Regions from separate parts of the Clostridium malenominatum genome, predicted to be linked through region 1. Evidence: riboswitches for the same ligand, from Rfam matches in the RefSeq annotation. Region 1 holds a riboswitch; each other region holds the start of a gene.

Region 1 (5,480 bases):
GTATATACACTTTCCCCCGTAACGGCAGTGGTCGTTTTCAAGTAAGAGTTGTAAATCATTGTTTTTACAACCCTACAGCACTTTATGCACAAACTTAGTCAACAAATAAAATTATTATATAATTTATAAGGAGGCCTATAATTTGTTTACAAGAATGCCTAATGATTATTATGAATACCCAATGTGGGATGAGATTCCCGTAGAAGATTTTGATTTAGAGGATATTGATCCTCTTCAAACTAGAGAGGTTATCCCACCTGGCGGAACTACTGGTGGTCCAGATTTTACCCTTCAGCCAGGTCCACCTGTTCAAACAGATATAAATTATACTCAAGGATGGCTAAAAACGCAAATTGGAAAATATATTAAAATTGAGTTTTTGATAGGAACTAATATGCTAATCGACCGTGAAGGCGTGCTTCTCGAAGTTGGTATTAGTTATATTGTTATTAGAGAATCTGGTACTAACGATCAGTTAATGTGTGATATCTATGCAATTAAATTTGTAAGAATTTTTGATAACCAGGAAAAAATGTTAAATTGTAGGTAATTAATTAATTTATCTCTTATTGATAAACATATACAAGAATAATAATTGGAATCACTTTACAAATCCTTTTCAGGGAATTAAAAAGCCGTATATACACTAGGTATATACGGCTTAAACCTTTTTTTGCGGAGGTTATCTTCAACCACAAAAATTAGTTATTAGTTTTCTTTTCTTCTTTAACTTTCTTTTCTTCTTTAACTTTCTTTTCTTCTTTAACTTTCTTTTCTGCCTGATTTTTTATTTCTTCTTTAAGTTTCTTTTCTTCTTCTTTTCTTATTTCTTCCTGTTTCTTAAATTCCTCTTTAGCTTTTTCTTCTTCTTTTTTCTTCAATTCAACTTGTTGTTTTTCCAATTCCCTTTTAGCTTCTTCTTGTTTCTTTAATTCTTCTCTATTTTTTTCCTCTTCTTTTTTCTTTAGTTCATTTTTTTTATTCTCTGCTTCTTTTTCAATTTCTGACTTTTTAGCCTCTGGTAACTTGGTATTTTCCTGGGTCTTTAATTGTACTAATGTAGTATTTTCTGTTACAGGCTCTTTTTTATCCTCATCATTATCTTCTACGTCGTCAGTATCTTCCACATCATCATTATTTTCTATATCATCTACATCTTCTTCATCATCTTTATCTTCTTCTACTTTATCAGCTTTATCTTTTACCCAATTTCCTTTTCCAGAAGGGTGAATTCCTAATTCCTTTGCAATATTTCCTAATCCCATACCTTTTTCTGTAATAAGAACAGATATTTCATCAATTGACTTTCCACTAGCCTCTGATAGTGAAGCAATTTTAGCTATTTGTCCAAAACCTAGTCCTTGTTCTCTTAGGGTTTGTACAACTGTTTTATCAATATCTTTTACAACCTTTGCAGTGTAAACCACTTCTTCAGTTTTTTCATCTAACTCTTCTTTTTTATCATCACTTAGTTCTTCCTTGACTTCTTCATCAATTTGAACTCCTTCTTCTAATTCAGTGTTTAATTTTTCTTTTACTTCCTCATCTACATTTTCATTTGTAATTACTTCTGTTACTTTTTCCTGAGCCTCACCTATTGTTTTCATATAATCTTCAATAGCAGCTTGTACAAATTCGCTCTTTTCTTGAGCAGTCATTTCTTTAGCTTCAGCAAGACGCTCTTTTGCAAATTTTAATAAAAGCTCTGCCTCTTTTTCTGTATTAGATGCTAGGGATAATTGCAAATCTTCGAATAACTTGTCAACAGTATAAAAAATACTATCAGGTGTTACTCCTGGATTTACTTGTACACCCTCTGTAGCAGCATGAGCTACTGTGTTAAATGACAATAAACTAGCCATGGTAATTGAAACAATAAGTTTCTTCATTCTAAATACCTCCTATTATTCTTTTTATTTTTGGTGAACTAAAATCCATAGTAAAAATAAAAGAATGGAAGAGATAAAAAGCCGCTCAAAAGAGCAGCTTTAACACACTTGTGGTATTGACTCTCTTCGGCAACTGGCTGGCATAACTATACATAGTCTTAGCCCCTTTAGCTTTGCGTCCTTAAGTTTCCCTAAGTTTGCCTTTGTCGGATTTTAATTCTATATTTAATTTAATTATAACTTTTTTGTTATTACATGTCTACAATAATAATTTAATATTATTTTTTATCGAAATTATCACTCTTTTCTTGAAGAATCTTTTCAGCTATTTCATTTAAATAAACCCATCTTTCCATCTTTTCTTCTAATTGTTTTTCTAATTCTTCTTTTTTCTCTAATAGTTCTTGTAATAAGCTATAATTAGTAGAGGAATTTGTGATTTCACTTTCAATTTCCTCTAATTTTAATTCAATTGTAGCAATCACATCATCAATTTCATCATATTCTCTCTGTTCCTTATAAGAAAATTTTAAAGCTTTATCTTTTTTTCTTTCTATATTAATACTTTTAACTTTATCTTCTACTTCAACTACTGGAACATTATTGTTACTTTCTTTGAAATCAGAATAGTTTCCTGTATATTGAACTATTTTTCCATATCCTTCAAAGGAGAATATTTTTTCTGCCATTCTATCTAAAAAATATCTATCATGAGAAACCGCCATAACTGCTCCTGGAAAATTGTCAAGGTAGTCTTCTAATATTGTTAAGGTTTGAATATCCAAGTCATTTGTAGGTTCATCTAAAAACAATACATTAGGAGCTTCCATAAGAACTCTTAATAGGTACAATCTTCTTCTCTCTCCCCCTGAAAGCTTAGAAATAGGAGTCCACTGCATTGAGGGAGTGAATAAAAAGGTTTCTAGCATTTGAGAGGCACTTATTTTAAGTCCTTCCTTTGTGGTTAAAACTTCTCCACCTTCTTTTATATACTCAATAACTCTTAAATTTTCATCCATATGGTTGGTTTCCTGAGAAAATAGTCCTATTCTCACTGTTTCTCCAACTTCAATCTCCCCGCTGTCTGGCTTAATTTTATTACAAATTATATTAATTAAAGTTGATTTACCCATACCATTAGGCCCTATAATTCCAATTCTATCAGTTCTAGTAAATATATAACTAAAATCCTCTATGAGTTTTCTATCTTCATAAGATTTATTTATATTATTAATTTCTATAACTTTTTTACCTAAATAGCTTCCACCTACAGAAATTTGAATCTTTTCTTCAGTTAAATCTACAGCTGCATCCTGCAATTTTTCAAAACGATCAATTCTTGCCTTCTGTTTAGTACTTCTAGCCTTTGCTCCTCTTTTTATCCAAGCCAGTTCTTTTCTTAATAAGTTTTGCCTTTTTTCCTCAGTAGCTCTTGACATATCTTCTCTTTCTAATTTCTTTTGAACAAAGTTTTCATAATTACCATTATAGGTATAAAGATTACCTTTATCTATTTCTACAATTTTATTTACAACTCTGTCCAAAAAATATCTATCATGAGTAACCATAAGAAGAGCTCCTCTTCTTTTATTTATATACTCTTCTAACCAATCAATGGTTTCATTATCTAGATGATTTGTTGGTTCGTCTAAAATTAATAGCTCACAAGGAGTAATTAGTGATGACGCTAGGGCTATTCTCTTTCTCTGCCCTCCAGATAAAGTTCCAACTTTTGCATTAAAATTCGTTATACCTAGTTTAGTTAGCACAGCTTTAGCTTCACTTTCTATGCTCCAGGCATTCATGCTATCCATTTTACTTGTAAGGCTTGTAATAAGGTTATCCTTAGCATTTTCATCTTCTAAAGCCTTTTCATACTCCCTTATTAAAGTCATTACAGGAGAATTCCCCTTAAAAACCTGTTCAAGGACAGTAGCTTCCTCATGAAAATGTGGATTTTGTGAAAGGTATTCAATATTTACTGAGCTTCCTTTTATAATTCTTCCTGTCTCATAGCTTTCAATCCCTGCAATAACTTTTAGCAAAGTAGTCTTCCCAGTGCCATTTATTCCAATTACCCCAATTTTATCCCCTTCATTAATACCTAAATTTATATTATTAAATAAAGCCTTTTCGCTATAACTTTTACATATATTTTCTAAACTTATAATATTCATAATACGTTCCTTTCCTTGACACTAGACTGTTTATAAAATATCTTTAATTTTAATTATAGTATAAGATTTGCTTTGTAGAAAGCATTGAAGAAGTATTAAAAAGTCTTTATTTCTGACTTTGAAACACCGTATAAAGGCTTCTATGTTTGAGCGAAGCGAGTTTAGAAGTCTTAGATGTTTTAAACAACAGAAATATTAGACTTATTTTGTGAAGTGAAGGCTTTCCTATATGCAAAACTTATACTATCACTATAACATAAAAAATATTAAATATTATAATTTTCCTTTAAAAAAATTGTCTAATCATATATAATCTTTATGTATATTTTTTAATTACAAACCGTTTAGAAAGGAATTGAAAAATGAGTATTTTATCAGTTAAAAATCTTAGCCATGGCTTTGGCGATAGAGCTATATTAAATAATGTGTCCTTCAAACTATTAAAGGGTGAGCATATTGGATTAGTTGGTGCCAACGGAGAAGGAAAATCCTCTTTCATGAACATAATCACAGGAAAACTTGAATGTGATGAAGGGGAAGTTGAATGGGCAAAACGTGTGAGAGTTGGATATTTAGACCAGCATACAGCCCTAGAACGTGGAATGACAATTAGAGATGTTTTAAAAAATGCTTTTAAATATCTTTTTGACTTAGAGACAGAAATGAATGAAATATATAACAAGATGGGTGAAGCCTCACCTGAAGAATTAGAAAAATTATTAGAGGATACTAGTACAATTCAAGATATCTTAGATCACAATGACTTTTATATTATAGATGCAAAGGTTGATGAAGTAGCAAGGGGAATGGGGCTAGTTGATATAGGACTTGACAAAGATGTTAGTGATCTCAGTGGTGGTCAAAGAACTAAGGTTTTACTAGCTAAATTATTACTAGAAAAACCTGATATCCTTCTATTAGACGAGCCTACTAACTACTTAGACGAACAACATATAGAATGGCTTAAGCGTTATCTTCAAGCTTATGAAAATGCTTTTATTTTAATTTCTCATGATATACCATTCTTAAATAGCGTTATTAACCTTATTTATCATGTGGAAAATCAAGAACTCAATCGTTATGTTGGAACCTATGATGACTTTATAAAGGTTTATGAAGCAAGAAAACAACAATTAGAAGCTGCTTACAAAAAACAACAACAAGAAATTGATGACTTAAAAGACTTCGTTGCTAGAAATAAAGCAAGAGTTTCTACTAGAAACATGGCTATGTCTAGACAAAAGAAGCTTGATAAAATGGAAGTTATAGAGCTTTCAAAGGAAAAACCAAAACCAGAATTTAATTTCAAAGAAGCTAGGGCTTCAGGAAAAATGCTCTTTGAAACAAGGGATTTAGTAATTGGATATAATGAGCCTTTATCTAGTCCCTTAAATCTTCGTATGGAACGTGGACA
Region 2 (5,480 bases), on a different contig from region 1:
TTCAAATGTTCTTTATTAAAAAAGTCTTTTATACCCATATCAAATTCTTGTATTATGATGTTACATAAATCTTCGCATTGTATATGAGTGCAATCTTTAATAATAACAACAAAATCATCTCCACCGATATGTCCTATAAAGCTACTTAAAGGAAAAAGGTTTTGTGTGGTGTTTTCTATTAAAGTTGAAGTAAATTTAATAACTTTATCACCATGTTCAAATCCGTATATGTCATTATATATTTTAAAATTATCTAAATCAAAATATAAAACACAGTTATTTTCTTTAGTGTTAATAATATCATTTAGATAGTCTTCAATTAATGAGTTCCCTGGAAGACCAGTTAATGGATTTAACTGTCGACAATAATTAGTTTTTAAATAAGTGGTGTGCTGCAGTAAATTCTTAATAGTAACCATACCATAATAGCATCCATCTTTAGTTATAATCACTTTGTCATATATGTTGTTTTCCTCTCTATTCATAGCCATATCACATACTTCATAAATAGAAGTATAATAATCAACAATCAACGGATTTCTATCCATTACAGAGGTTACAGCCCTTTTAGAAAATACAGAAACTCCGTATTGAGTGGATAAAATAGCATCTAAAGAATGTTTCATTATTAGCCCAATAGGTTTATTATTTGAAATAATGCAAGCACCAAAAACAATATTTTCTTCTAGGTGTTTCTTTAAAAATCCGCAAGAGGTATCTGTATTGAAGGGAGGATAATAAGAGGATATATCACCTATTATATTCCGTTTATGATAGTCAGAATAAGTTTTCTTTTCCCTAAATAATTTACTAATTAAATTTTTAATCTGCGCATCAATGTCTTGAAAACCTTCTCGAGGTTTTTCAATAAAGTAACCTTGTCCTGCAAAAACTCCCAATTCAATAAGCTCTTTAAGTTCATGCATGTTTTCAATGCCTTCTGCGATTAATTTTATATTGGTATCTTCGCAAAGGCAAACTAAAGATTTGATTAATGAACGTTTAAAGGAATCTACATGAACATTTCTAACTATATCCATATCAATTTTTATATAATTAGGTTTAGTTTCAGCTATGGTTCTTAATCCAGAATATCCAGCGCCAGTGTCATCTATAGCTATTTTAAAGCCTTGTTCAACATAATTATTTAAGGCATGCTTAAAACTTTTATAGTCATCTATAGATGTTTTCTCAGTAATCTCAAATATAATTATATTCGGAGAGATGTCATGTTTTCTTAAAAATTCTTTTGTAAATCCTTTTATAAACTTTTCATCTTTTAGAGTGTGAGGATCCACATTTAAAAATAAATAGGTATTTTTATTGATTTTACTGCTTCGTTCTATGGCTTTCACTCTACAAAGCTTTTCGATTTCCCAAAGCTTATTATACTCTTTTGCACAGCTAAACAGCTTATCAGGAGAATTTAAGGGGGAATCCTTAGGACCTCTGGACAAAGCTTCGTAGCCTAAAATACTGCCATCTTTAAGAGAAACTATGGGTTGAAATACAGTGCTTATAGCTTCATTAATTAGTATATTTTCCAGTTCGTGAAAAAAATTATTCAATATATCACCCCTATTTAACACATAGTATATCAAAGCTATGTTATAACTAAAGGCAAGTTTGTTAATTACAGGTTAATTTTACCTCTGGTCCCAGAGGTTTTTCATGTCTAGATTTGTTAATGATGTTAGTATTTTTCTTTGAGCATCGGGATAACTTTCTTCTAATTTTATAAGGATGTTTTTCATTTCTTCACGAGTAGTTTTTTTATCTACAGGGCAAAGGCTTTTAATAACGGGAAGATTATTATCTTTAACGAATTTTTCGATAAAATCCTCTCTTATGTAAACTAAAGGTCTTATTATATTAATGCCCTTATCTTTATAATGTATATTTGGGTGGAAGGTTCCAAGTTTCCCCACCTTTAAAATATTCATAAATAAAGTTTCTATAACATCATCACTATTATGACCTAAAGCTAATTTGTTAATATTGTTACTTTCGCAAATTCTAACTAAAGCGCCTTTTCTTAAGGTAGAGCAAAGGGAGCAAGGATTTTTTTCTTTTCTATCATTGAAAACTACTTCTCCAATATTAGTTTTTTCTATAATTAAAGGTATATGATTTTCTTCACAAAAGGATTTTAAGGGAGAAAGATCCATACCTAAGTCCATATCAATATTTATTCCAATTATAGAGAAATCCTTTATAGCGGTAAGTTGAATAAGCTTTAAAACGTATAATAAAAATATACTATCTTTACCACCAGAAAGGCCAACTCCAACTCTATCGCCAGGTTCTATCATGTTATAAGTGGAAATTGCTTCTCTAGCATTTTTGAGAAACATTCTATTATATTTTCGTTGAAAAATTATCATAAATTTCCTTCCTCTCGGTAAATTTTACATGTACATAATATTTATAAATGATATAATAATATAGGCAAGTTGTCCATATATTATCTATTGTTTTTACAAAATAAAGATGGTAAAATAATAATCAACTAATATTAATTATTAAGGGGAACGGAGAAGTGCATGTTGTATTTGGGCATCTTGGACATGCATGGAGTTAGTGATGCAACCTACCCTATATTCATAGTGCTATGAATATAGGTTTTTTTATAGAATTTTACATACAAAAAATAGAAGGGATGGGTAAAATATGAAAAGAACTAAAAAAGGTTTTACACTAGTAGAACTACTAGTAGTTATCGCAATCATAGCTATTCTTGCAGCGATTATAGCACCAAATGCATTTAAGGCAATAGAGAAGAGTAAGGTGGCAACAGCGGAGTCGGATTATAGAGCGGTTAAGACAGCGACGCTTAATTATTATGCGGATACAGGTAAATGGCCAGCAAGTATGGATAATTTAACTAGCGATCCACCCGTAGCTGGATGGAATGGTTCATATCTAGAAAAGTTGCCTAGTAAAAATCCTTGGGGTGGGACTTACGCTTTAGGTGCAAGTGGTAAATTTTTAAAATTAACTAATGTTCCTAAAAGTGCAGCTGAAAAAATAGATTTGGACTTAGATGGAACTGTTAGTAATGTAGGTGGAAGTGTGACATACACAACATCATATCCAACGACAGTAACAATTATTATTTCTGAATAAAGGATGGTGTTAATTATGAAAAATATTAAAAAAGGTTTTACACTAGTAGAATTACTAGTAGTTATAGCTATAATTGCAATTCTTGCAGCTATAATAGCACCAAATGCATTTAAAGCAATTGAAAAGAGTAAAGTAGCTACAGCAGAGTCAGACTATAAAGCAATTAAAACAGCAGCATTGGGTCATTATGCAGATAATGGACAATGGGCTACTACTCCAGCTACAAATGCGAATCCAGCTTTTGTAACTGATTACTTAGAAAAGTGGCCAAGTAAAAATCCTTGGGGTGGAACTTATACATTTAAAAATAATGTAGGAGTAGAGAATGATAGTTTGCCAGTAACTACTCCAGAGGTCAATAAAAACTATAAATATCTAGAATTAAATAAAGTGCCAGCAAAAGCAATACAAAGACTTGATGCTGATTTAGATGGAAATGAAAATGGAAACACTGGTATAGTTAGATATAATTCAAATTCAGACATTGTATACATCATAATCTCCGAACAATAACATTCAAAAAAGCATTAGGGCTTTAATGCTCTAATGCTTTTTTTCTCAGTTTACTAATTAATAGTTTTTTAGTTGAATAGTTCGAGATGAAATTCCTAGGGAATTTCCACTACAGCTAACAAACTAAAAAACTAATAAAAAAAGGATGGATAAAATCATGCGTTTAAAAAAACATAAAAAAGCTTTTACTCTAGTGGAGCTTCTTGTGGTAATAGCAATTATTGCAATTTTATCAGCTATTATAGCTCCAAAAGCCTTTACTGCCATAGAAAAGTCTAAGGTTAGCAGAACTATTAATGATATGAAAGTTTTTAAGACAGCGGCATTGCAATATTATGCAGATGTAGGGAGTTTTCCAGGTGATGTAAATGAAGGAAAAGATCCTGGATTTGGAATAACACCTTCTTCATTACCCAATGGATGGAACGGGCCATATTTAGATGCTCCATTAAGCAAAAAAACTGCATGGAGTGGAACTTATGATTATGAATCTTGGGCGCCAACTACAGATGGTAGTAATAATAATGCAAATGGAGTTAAGGCAGGGATATATATAACTATACATGGAGTTACGGAAAAGGGTGCAGAACAGTTGATAAAACAAAGCCCTTTTGAGGTTGCTGTAGGCAATGGTAATCCTAACGGTATACAAAGTGATGATGTATATCCAGGTAAGAAAAAAGTTACGTTAAAAATATCGGACTGGCTATACTAACTAGTTTCCTAGTTGATAGTATTTTAGTTAAATAGTTTAGGACGAAATTCCTTTGGAATTTCCACACTAACTAACCAACTAAAAATTTAAAAACCTAATCATCTTAAAGAAGGATTGATTACATGATTAAAATAAACAAAAGCAAAAAAGGTTTCACTTTAGTAGAAGTAATTATAGCTATGGTATTAATAATGGGTACTGTGGCTATTTTTTCCACAGTAGCTTATTCAAGTATTAAAGTTGGCAATAGTAATAAGCAAAGTTTAGAAGGCAGTATTATTGCTCAAAACTATTTAGAAGTGATAAAATCTAATAAAGAAAGCGGTTCTATAAAAGATTTTGCTACCCTAGAGAGTTTTATTAAAACATCGGATTTTACTTTAACTGAAGGAAGATATTTTAAAACCCATATTAAAGATAACATAAAATATGATGTATATATTAGACTGACTATAACAGAAAGCAGTGAAGTGGGAGAACTTATAGATATTATTATGGAAGTTAAACCTCAGGACGGAAAATTGATAAAGATGGGAACGAAACTTTATTTAGTTAATTAGTTAATAATTTTTTAGACAATAGATAATGAAGAAATTCCGTAGGAATTTCCACTATAACTAAGGAACTAAAACACTAAAAATCTAAAAAACTCAAAATGGGGTGAGGGTTATAAATAAAAACAAAAAAGGCTATGCACTAGCTATTGCAATTATTGTGGGTATTGTTATTATAAGCTTAAGTGCAGCCCTTCTTATATCTATAAATAATGAGATTGTTATTAATAAAAGGTCAAGGGAGAAAATTGCTGTCAAAAAGTTGGCGGAAGCAGGAGTTGAGGAGGTTTTTTATCTTTACAATAATAAACTTATCAATTTGACTCCTACGGAAGAAGAACCAGACCCTCAGGTGGAAGATTTTAATGGTTTAGGAAAGATAGATGGCATAGGGGATTATGACTATTCTTACAGAAATATAAATAAAGAAAGCAAAATAGGAGAAATTATTTCCCGGGCTATAGTTAATGGTAGCGTTAATTATACTATAAAAGTACAATTTAATTTACAAACTGGAGATATAATTACTTGGGAAGAGGGATGATTATGAAGAGGAGAAAAAGCTATAAAAA
Region 3 (5,480 bases), on a different contig from region 1:
TGTCAAGGCTCCCCCTAAAGGTATAGCACTAAGGGTGCACATACTCATAAGAGATACAACCCTTCCTAGAATATTTGATGGTGGATTTGTTAGTATATACGCTCTTACTGGGGTAGAAACTAAGGGAACACCAAATCCAATGAAGAAATATGCACAGGTTGCCACCGCAATTGGAGAAAACAGGTTATTAAAAAATCCAGGTAAACTAATTAAAGAATAATTAACTCCTAATAGTAAAAAGCCCATTATTGCTAAAGTAGATTTTTTAAATTTATGGCTTATTTGTGATATAACCATGCCACCTGTGGTTATTCCTAGCAATAGTCCTATGCCTAATATGCTTAAAACTTCTGGACCCGATAATAAAACTTCCTTTACATATGCAGGCATTAATACATTAAGGGGCGCTAAACAGAAGTTAACCAATGCAGCCATAAGAATATATATCAATATAATTCTTTTTCCCTTTACATATAAAATTCCTTCTTTTAAGTCTTCAAAATAACTTTTTATGTTAACTTCTTTATCTTTGCTTACTACCTCTTCTATTTTTAAAAATCCCACTATTAATCCAGATATAATAAAGGTAAATGCATCAATGATTATGGCTCCAGAAATTCCAAAAGTTCCTACAATTACTCCTGCTAAACTCATTCCAATTAACTCTCCAAAGGAGTTTACTGAGGTTGAAAAGGAGCTTCCACTTAATATCATATCTTTAGGCAATATTAGAGTACTTATTACTCCCTTTGCAGGTGAAGTTAAGGCCTCAAAAGTGGAGTTAAAAAAAGTAAATACAAATAAGTGCCAAGGCTTTAAAATATTATAATAAAACATCACTCCTGTAATCAATACTACTATTCCTCTAGCTGTATCTCCAAATATTATTACCTTTCTTTTAGAAAGTCTATCTACCAAAACTCCAGAAAATGGGCTGAAAATTATCCCTGGCAAGGCATTTACCGCAAATAAGGTACCAAGCAATAACTTTGACCCTGTTAGTAAATACACCATCCATCCATAAGCAATTGAATCTACAGAATCTCCAAATCTGGATATAAAATCTGCTAGAAGCAATTTAGAATAGTTTTTATAAACTAATAACTCCTTAAATATACTTTTCCTTTTTGCAACCTCCACAACTAATCCTCCATTAAAATTATTTTATCGTTAAATTAACTTTAACGTCCTGCTTTTCTTTTGTCAATAACAAAAAGGCAGATAATTTAAATCATCAATTATTGATTTAAACTATCTGCCTAATAGCGCTTAATATTGTTTTTCTACTAAATAATCTCTATCATTTTTTATCATTGATACTGATTCCTTGTTACCCTTTTTAATAGAATCATAAGTGGTATCTATAGTAACCCATTTTCCAATATCTTTTAAATACACTTGATTCCATCCATGATATGCTTTAATATCGTTTTTATATCCCATTATTAGCTTTGTAGGAATATCTATACTTCTTAGCATTGCTGCAAGTAAAACTGAATAATCATAACATATTCCTAGGGAAGTTTTCATTGTATCTTCTATAGATGATACATAATCTACAGGAAGATTTTTAGCCTTATTATAATCATAGCTAACATTATTTATAATATAATTATATATTACTTTGACTTTTTCCTTATCATCTTTAATATCCTTAGTTAATTCCTTAGCTTTTTTAATAGGATCCATATCTTTATTCCAGTTGATAATTTGAATTGATTGCAAAAACACTTCATTTTTATTTGTTAAGTTTACAGTAACTTTTTCTTTTTTTACTACTTTGTATTTATTCCCTGCAACATTTTCTAAGATAGAAATTGTATACTCTCCATCTTCAAACTGTAATGGAAATCTATTGTTAGATTTTAAATTATAAGTATAGCTTTTATTACCTTTGCTAATCATTACTTTCGCTGATACATCCTTTTGGTACTTATAATCAACACTAACAATTCCACTATTTAACTGACTTTTGTCTATATTTGAAAGAGACGCTTGTCCAAAAACAACTGTTGAAGGTAATAATAAAAAAACTACTAATAAGAAACTTGTTATACGAAGTTTAAACATAAAAAACTCTCCCTTCGGTAACTGGCTGCCATCTTATTTCTAAGGAAGGCCCTTTAGTTTTGCGTCTCTAGTTTTCACTAGATTTGCCATTATCGGTGAAAAGCCACCAGATAAAATATTTATATTTACTATAATTATAACATGATTATAGTAAATAATCATGTTATAATTACAATATATATTCAATTTTTTAATAACTTATTCTATAATATTTCCCTTAATTATTAATCTCTGAGTTGGTTTAATCATTGGGTGACAAGTTACTAATGTTATTTCTTTATTCTTTTTATTGCTATTTAATACCCAAGTCTCTTCTGGTTTAACATAGAGTTTTTCTACTACTACATATTTATATTGGCTTTCTCCTTTATCAATTTCTATTATGTCTCCAATTTCTACCTCATCTAATCTGTTGAAGTTTCTTCCATAAGTATGGCTTCTATGGCCGGCTATAGCATAATTTCCCTCTTGTCCAGCCTTTCCTGTATGTTCTATACTTGCTACGGATATTTTTAAATTTTCTTCTATAGCACCTTTTAATATAGGTAGATTCAAATTAATCTTTTTAATTATCAACATACCTTCCATGTTCTTTTTAATATATTCTTCCCTTAGTTTTCTTTCATTTTCTTTCTTTTTTTCTTCTGCCTCTTTGTAAGCCTCATTTTCCTTGTTATCTTCTACAGTTTCTGTATTTTGTTCCTCTATTAATATTATTTCATTATCATCTTGATAATTTATAGAACCTTCATCTATAATGGATAGACTTTCATTCCATTCTCTTATTAGTTTTTGTTGCTTATAATCAACATATGCTTCTGTCATTTTAGGATATGCAATTACAAACACTCCTATAACTATAATAATTGTTGAAATTATTTTTCTTTTCATTCCATCTTCCCTACCCTAATCTATTAATCAAAACTGAAAAAGGCAGGTATGCGTTCCTGCCTTTAATCAACTATGCTGTCTTTCTCCTTAGTCTTACACCAATAAATATCAGTATCAACCCTACTAAATAAAATTCTACATTACTACCTTCACCAGTCTTTGGAAGTACATCTACTGAACCAGATGGGATTTTATCATCAACATCAGTGAATTCATCTTCTGGTTTAGTTGGTTCCGTCGGTTCTGTTGGTTCTGTTGGCTCTTCTTTTTCATTTCCAACTCTTAGTTCAACATAAGTTTTATCTTTGCCTATAGTTAGATTTATCTCCTTTGTGTCTAGTTTATATCCTGTAGGGGCTTTTATTTCTACTACTTTATATTCACCAAACTGCAACTCTTTTGCTATGGCTATACCATCAACCCCTGTCCTTAATGTTGCCACTATCTTACCTTCAGAGTTTTTAACTTGAAACACAGCTTCAGACAGTAACTTTGTTTCATCTTTACTATCTACTTTTTTAATGGTTATTGAACCCTTTGGTTTATCTGGTTCCCAAGGGGTTGATGGGGTTGATGGGATTTTAGTATTCTTCAATTCTAACTGAATTTTACTATTATCTTTGTCTACATTCACTGTGTGCTCTGTAGTGTCAAGCTTATATCCTACAGGTGCTTTCTTCTCTACTACCTTATATTCTCCAAAAGGTAAATTCTCAACTTTTGCTGTACCATCAGCACCTGTTGTTAAAGTTTCAACTACTTTTCCTTTAGAATCTTTAACTTCAAATTCTGCTCCAGGTAATACTCTTGTTTCGTTATCGCTGTCTACCTTCATAATTGTTATTGACCCTAACTTATAGTTTTTAACAATTACTTCTTGTTTATCTTCAGAGTTTATAACAACTTCTATATTTTGGTCTTCATCAAGTATTTGATATCCTAAAACAGGTTCTGTTTCTTTTAAGGTATATTTGCCAAATTTTAAGCCCGGCACATTTAGAATACCATTTTCATCAGTTTTTGCCTTTCCTACAAGTTTTCCGTTCCAATCGAACAACTTAAATTCTACTCCACTTATCTTAGTGTCAATGTCATTACCATCAACTTTGATTATTTTAAGGCTACCAAGCTTACCGCTTCCTGTTCCTGAGCCATCTGTGATTCTCACAACTATTTCTTTTTCAAAAGGCTGATTTTCTGTGGATACACCATCACCTTCGAAATATACTTTATTAGACAACTTAGAATAATCCACATCTGTTGTAATCTTTGTTCGATATAAAATGTTATACATTGTATCGATCTTTTCTAAAAACTCAAGTTTAAAGGTCTGAGTACCTGTTGCTAAATCTCTAGGACTAATTGTTACTCTAAAGTTCTTATAAGGTTCATTATCTGATGTCCTGTTTACAATGAAGCTATCTTCTATAACCTCATGACCAATACTTAGAGTATCTATCAAAGTTGCATTTTCAATTTCTGATAAACTCTTATTTGCAATAATCCACCAGCTAAGTTCCTTTCCATCTTGCTTTCCACTCTTTTCCACAAACTTTTCTGAGTCCCAATAGCTAACCTTAGCACTATACTCAATGCCTCCAGCAGTTGCCCTATTTACATATTCAGTTTGTGATAGACCTACAAGTTTAGTTTTAAACACAACCCTATATGGGCTATTAACAGGACCATTAATTTTAATCTTAAGAAGTTTATCAGAAGCTTCTTCTATACTATACTTGCTATTATCAACGACGCTTCCAAGTTTCATGTTCCCATTTGGTTCAACTGTATATTCATAAATTACTATTGAATCTTTATCTAGTATTTGATTACCTTCTATGCTATCTTCTACTATGATATTGTTTAAATTCTTAGATAGATAGTTCAAGTCAATATTCCAAGTAATCTCTCTTTTGCTTCTGTCCAGTGTACCTGATTTGCTTCCATTGTCACTTGCAATACTTTCTACAGTCTGCGTTGCAGCCTTGTCCACTGGATCTTTCACCTTGTCCCATGTAAATCTTGCATTATTGCTGTATGCTCTTTGTCTATGATCCTCTGATACTTGGAAAGGGTCAAATTTGGTCTTATAAGTGATTGTATAAATTGAATCCTTAACATCATCTAAAAAGTTTAACTTAAATCCCTTCGTCCAGTCTCCATCTACATTATATTCAAGGGTATAGTCAGTATCTTTGACCAATATAGCATTACCTTTCTTGACTAGAATAGTATCTGGTAGCATAGTCAATCCACCGTTTGGAAATGTATCCTCTATAACAAGGCCTGGAATTGGTTCCTTTATAGGATTCACTGTAATCTTCCAACCCATAGTCTTTTCATCATAGTTTATACTACCATCTGACGACTTATTGAAGCTATTTGTTATTGTTGGATTTATTTTTATATTACCTGTACCTACGCCACCTAAAGAAGCCCCATTTGTAAACCCTTTTCCACCGTTTTTATCATTATCTGCAATATTAGTGCGATATACTATTCTATATGCACCAGTGATA

Evidence for each region. Region 1 has a riboswitch for cyclic di-GMP ahead of ABDZ69_RS12780 (DUF5667 domain-containing protein). Riboswitches for the same ligand answer to the same signal wherever they lie in the genome.
Region 2: it holds a riboswitch for cyclic di-GMP, as region 1 does, so the genes downstream of both, ABDZ69_RS01780 (prepilin-type N-terminal cleavage/methylation domain-containing protein) here and ABDZ69_RS12780 (DUF5667 domain-containing protein) in region 1, are expected to answer to the same signal.
Region 3: it holds a riboswitch for cyclic di-GMP, as region 1 does, so the genes downstream of both, ABDZ69_RS16615 (transglutaminase-like domain-containing protein) here and ABDZ69_RS12780 (DUF5667 domain-containing protein) in region 1, are expected to answer to the same signal.

What each region holds. Positions count from the first base shown of each region.
Region 1 is NZ_BAAACF010000003.1:189,344-194,823, forward strand. It holds gene ABDZ69_RS12770 (cell wall hydrolase) at 1-98, shown strand, start outside; gene ABDZ69_RS12775 (hypothetical protein) at 143-550, shown strand; gene ABDZ69_RS12780 (DUF5667 domain-containing protein) at 702-1,889, opposite strand; cyclic di-GMP riboswitch class I at 2,015-2,101, opposite strand; gene ABDZ69_RS12785 (ABC-F family ATP-binding cassette domain-containing protein) at 2,168-4,066, opposite strand; gene ABDZ69_RS12790 (ABC-F family ATP-binding cassette domain-containing protein) at 4,429-5,480, shown strand, end outside.
Region 2 is NZ_BAAACF010000001.1:348,458-353,937, forward strand. It holds gene ABDZ69_RS01770 (GGDEF domain-containing protein) at 1-1,568, opposite strand, end outside; gene ABDZ69_RS01775 (tRNA lysidine(34) synthetase) at 1,647-2,384, opposite strand; cyclic di-GMP riboswitch class II at 2,519-2,604, shown strand; gene ABDZ69_RS01780 (prepilin-type N-terminal cleavage/methylation domain-containing protein) at 2,671-3,126, shown strand; gene ABDZ69_RS01785 (prepilin-type N-terminal cleavage/methylation domain-containing protein) at 3,142-3,639, shown strand; gene ABDZ69_RS01790 (type II secretion system protein) at 3,797-4,354, shown strand; gene ABDZ69_RS01795 (type IV pilus modification PilV family protein) at 4,477-4,914, shown strand; gene ABDZ69_RS01800 (hypothetical protein) at 5,015-5,452, shown strand; gene ABDZ69_RS01805 (Ig-like domain-containing protein) at 5,455-5,480, shown strand, end outside.
Region 3 is NZ_BAAACF010000012.1:180,988-186,467, forward strand. It holds gene ABDZ69_RS16610 (MFS transporter) at 1-1,140, opposite strand, end outside; gene ABDZ69_RS16615 (transglutaminase-like domain-containing protein) at 1,270-2,070, opposite strand; cyclic di-GMP riboswitch class I at 2,084-2,168, opposite strand; gene ABDZ69_RS16620 (class D sortase) at 2,269-2,961, opposite strand; gene ABDZ69_RS16625 (collagen binding domain-containing protein) at 3,032-5,480, opposite strand, start outside.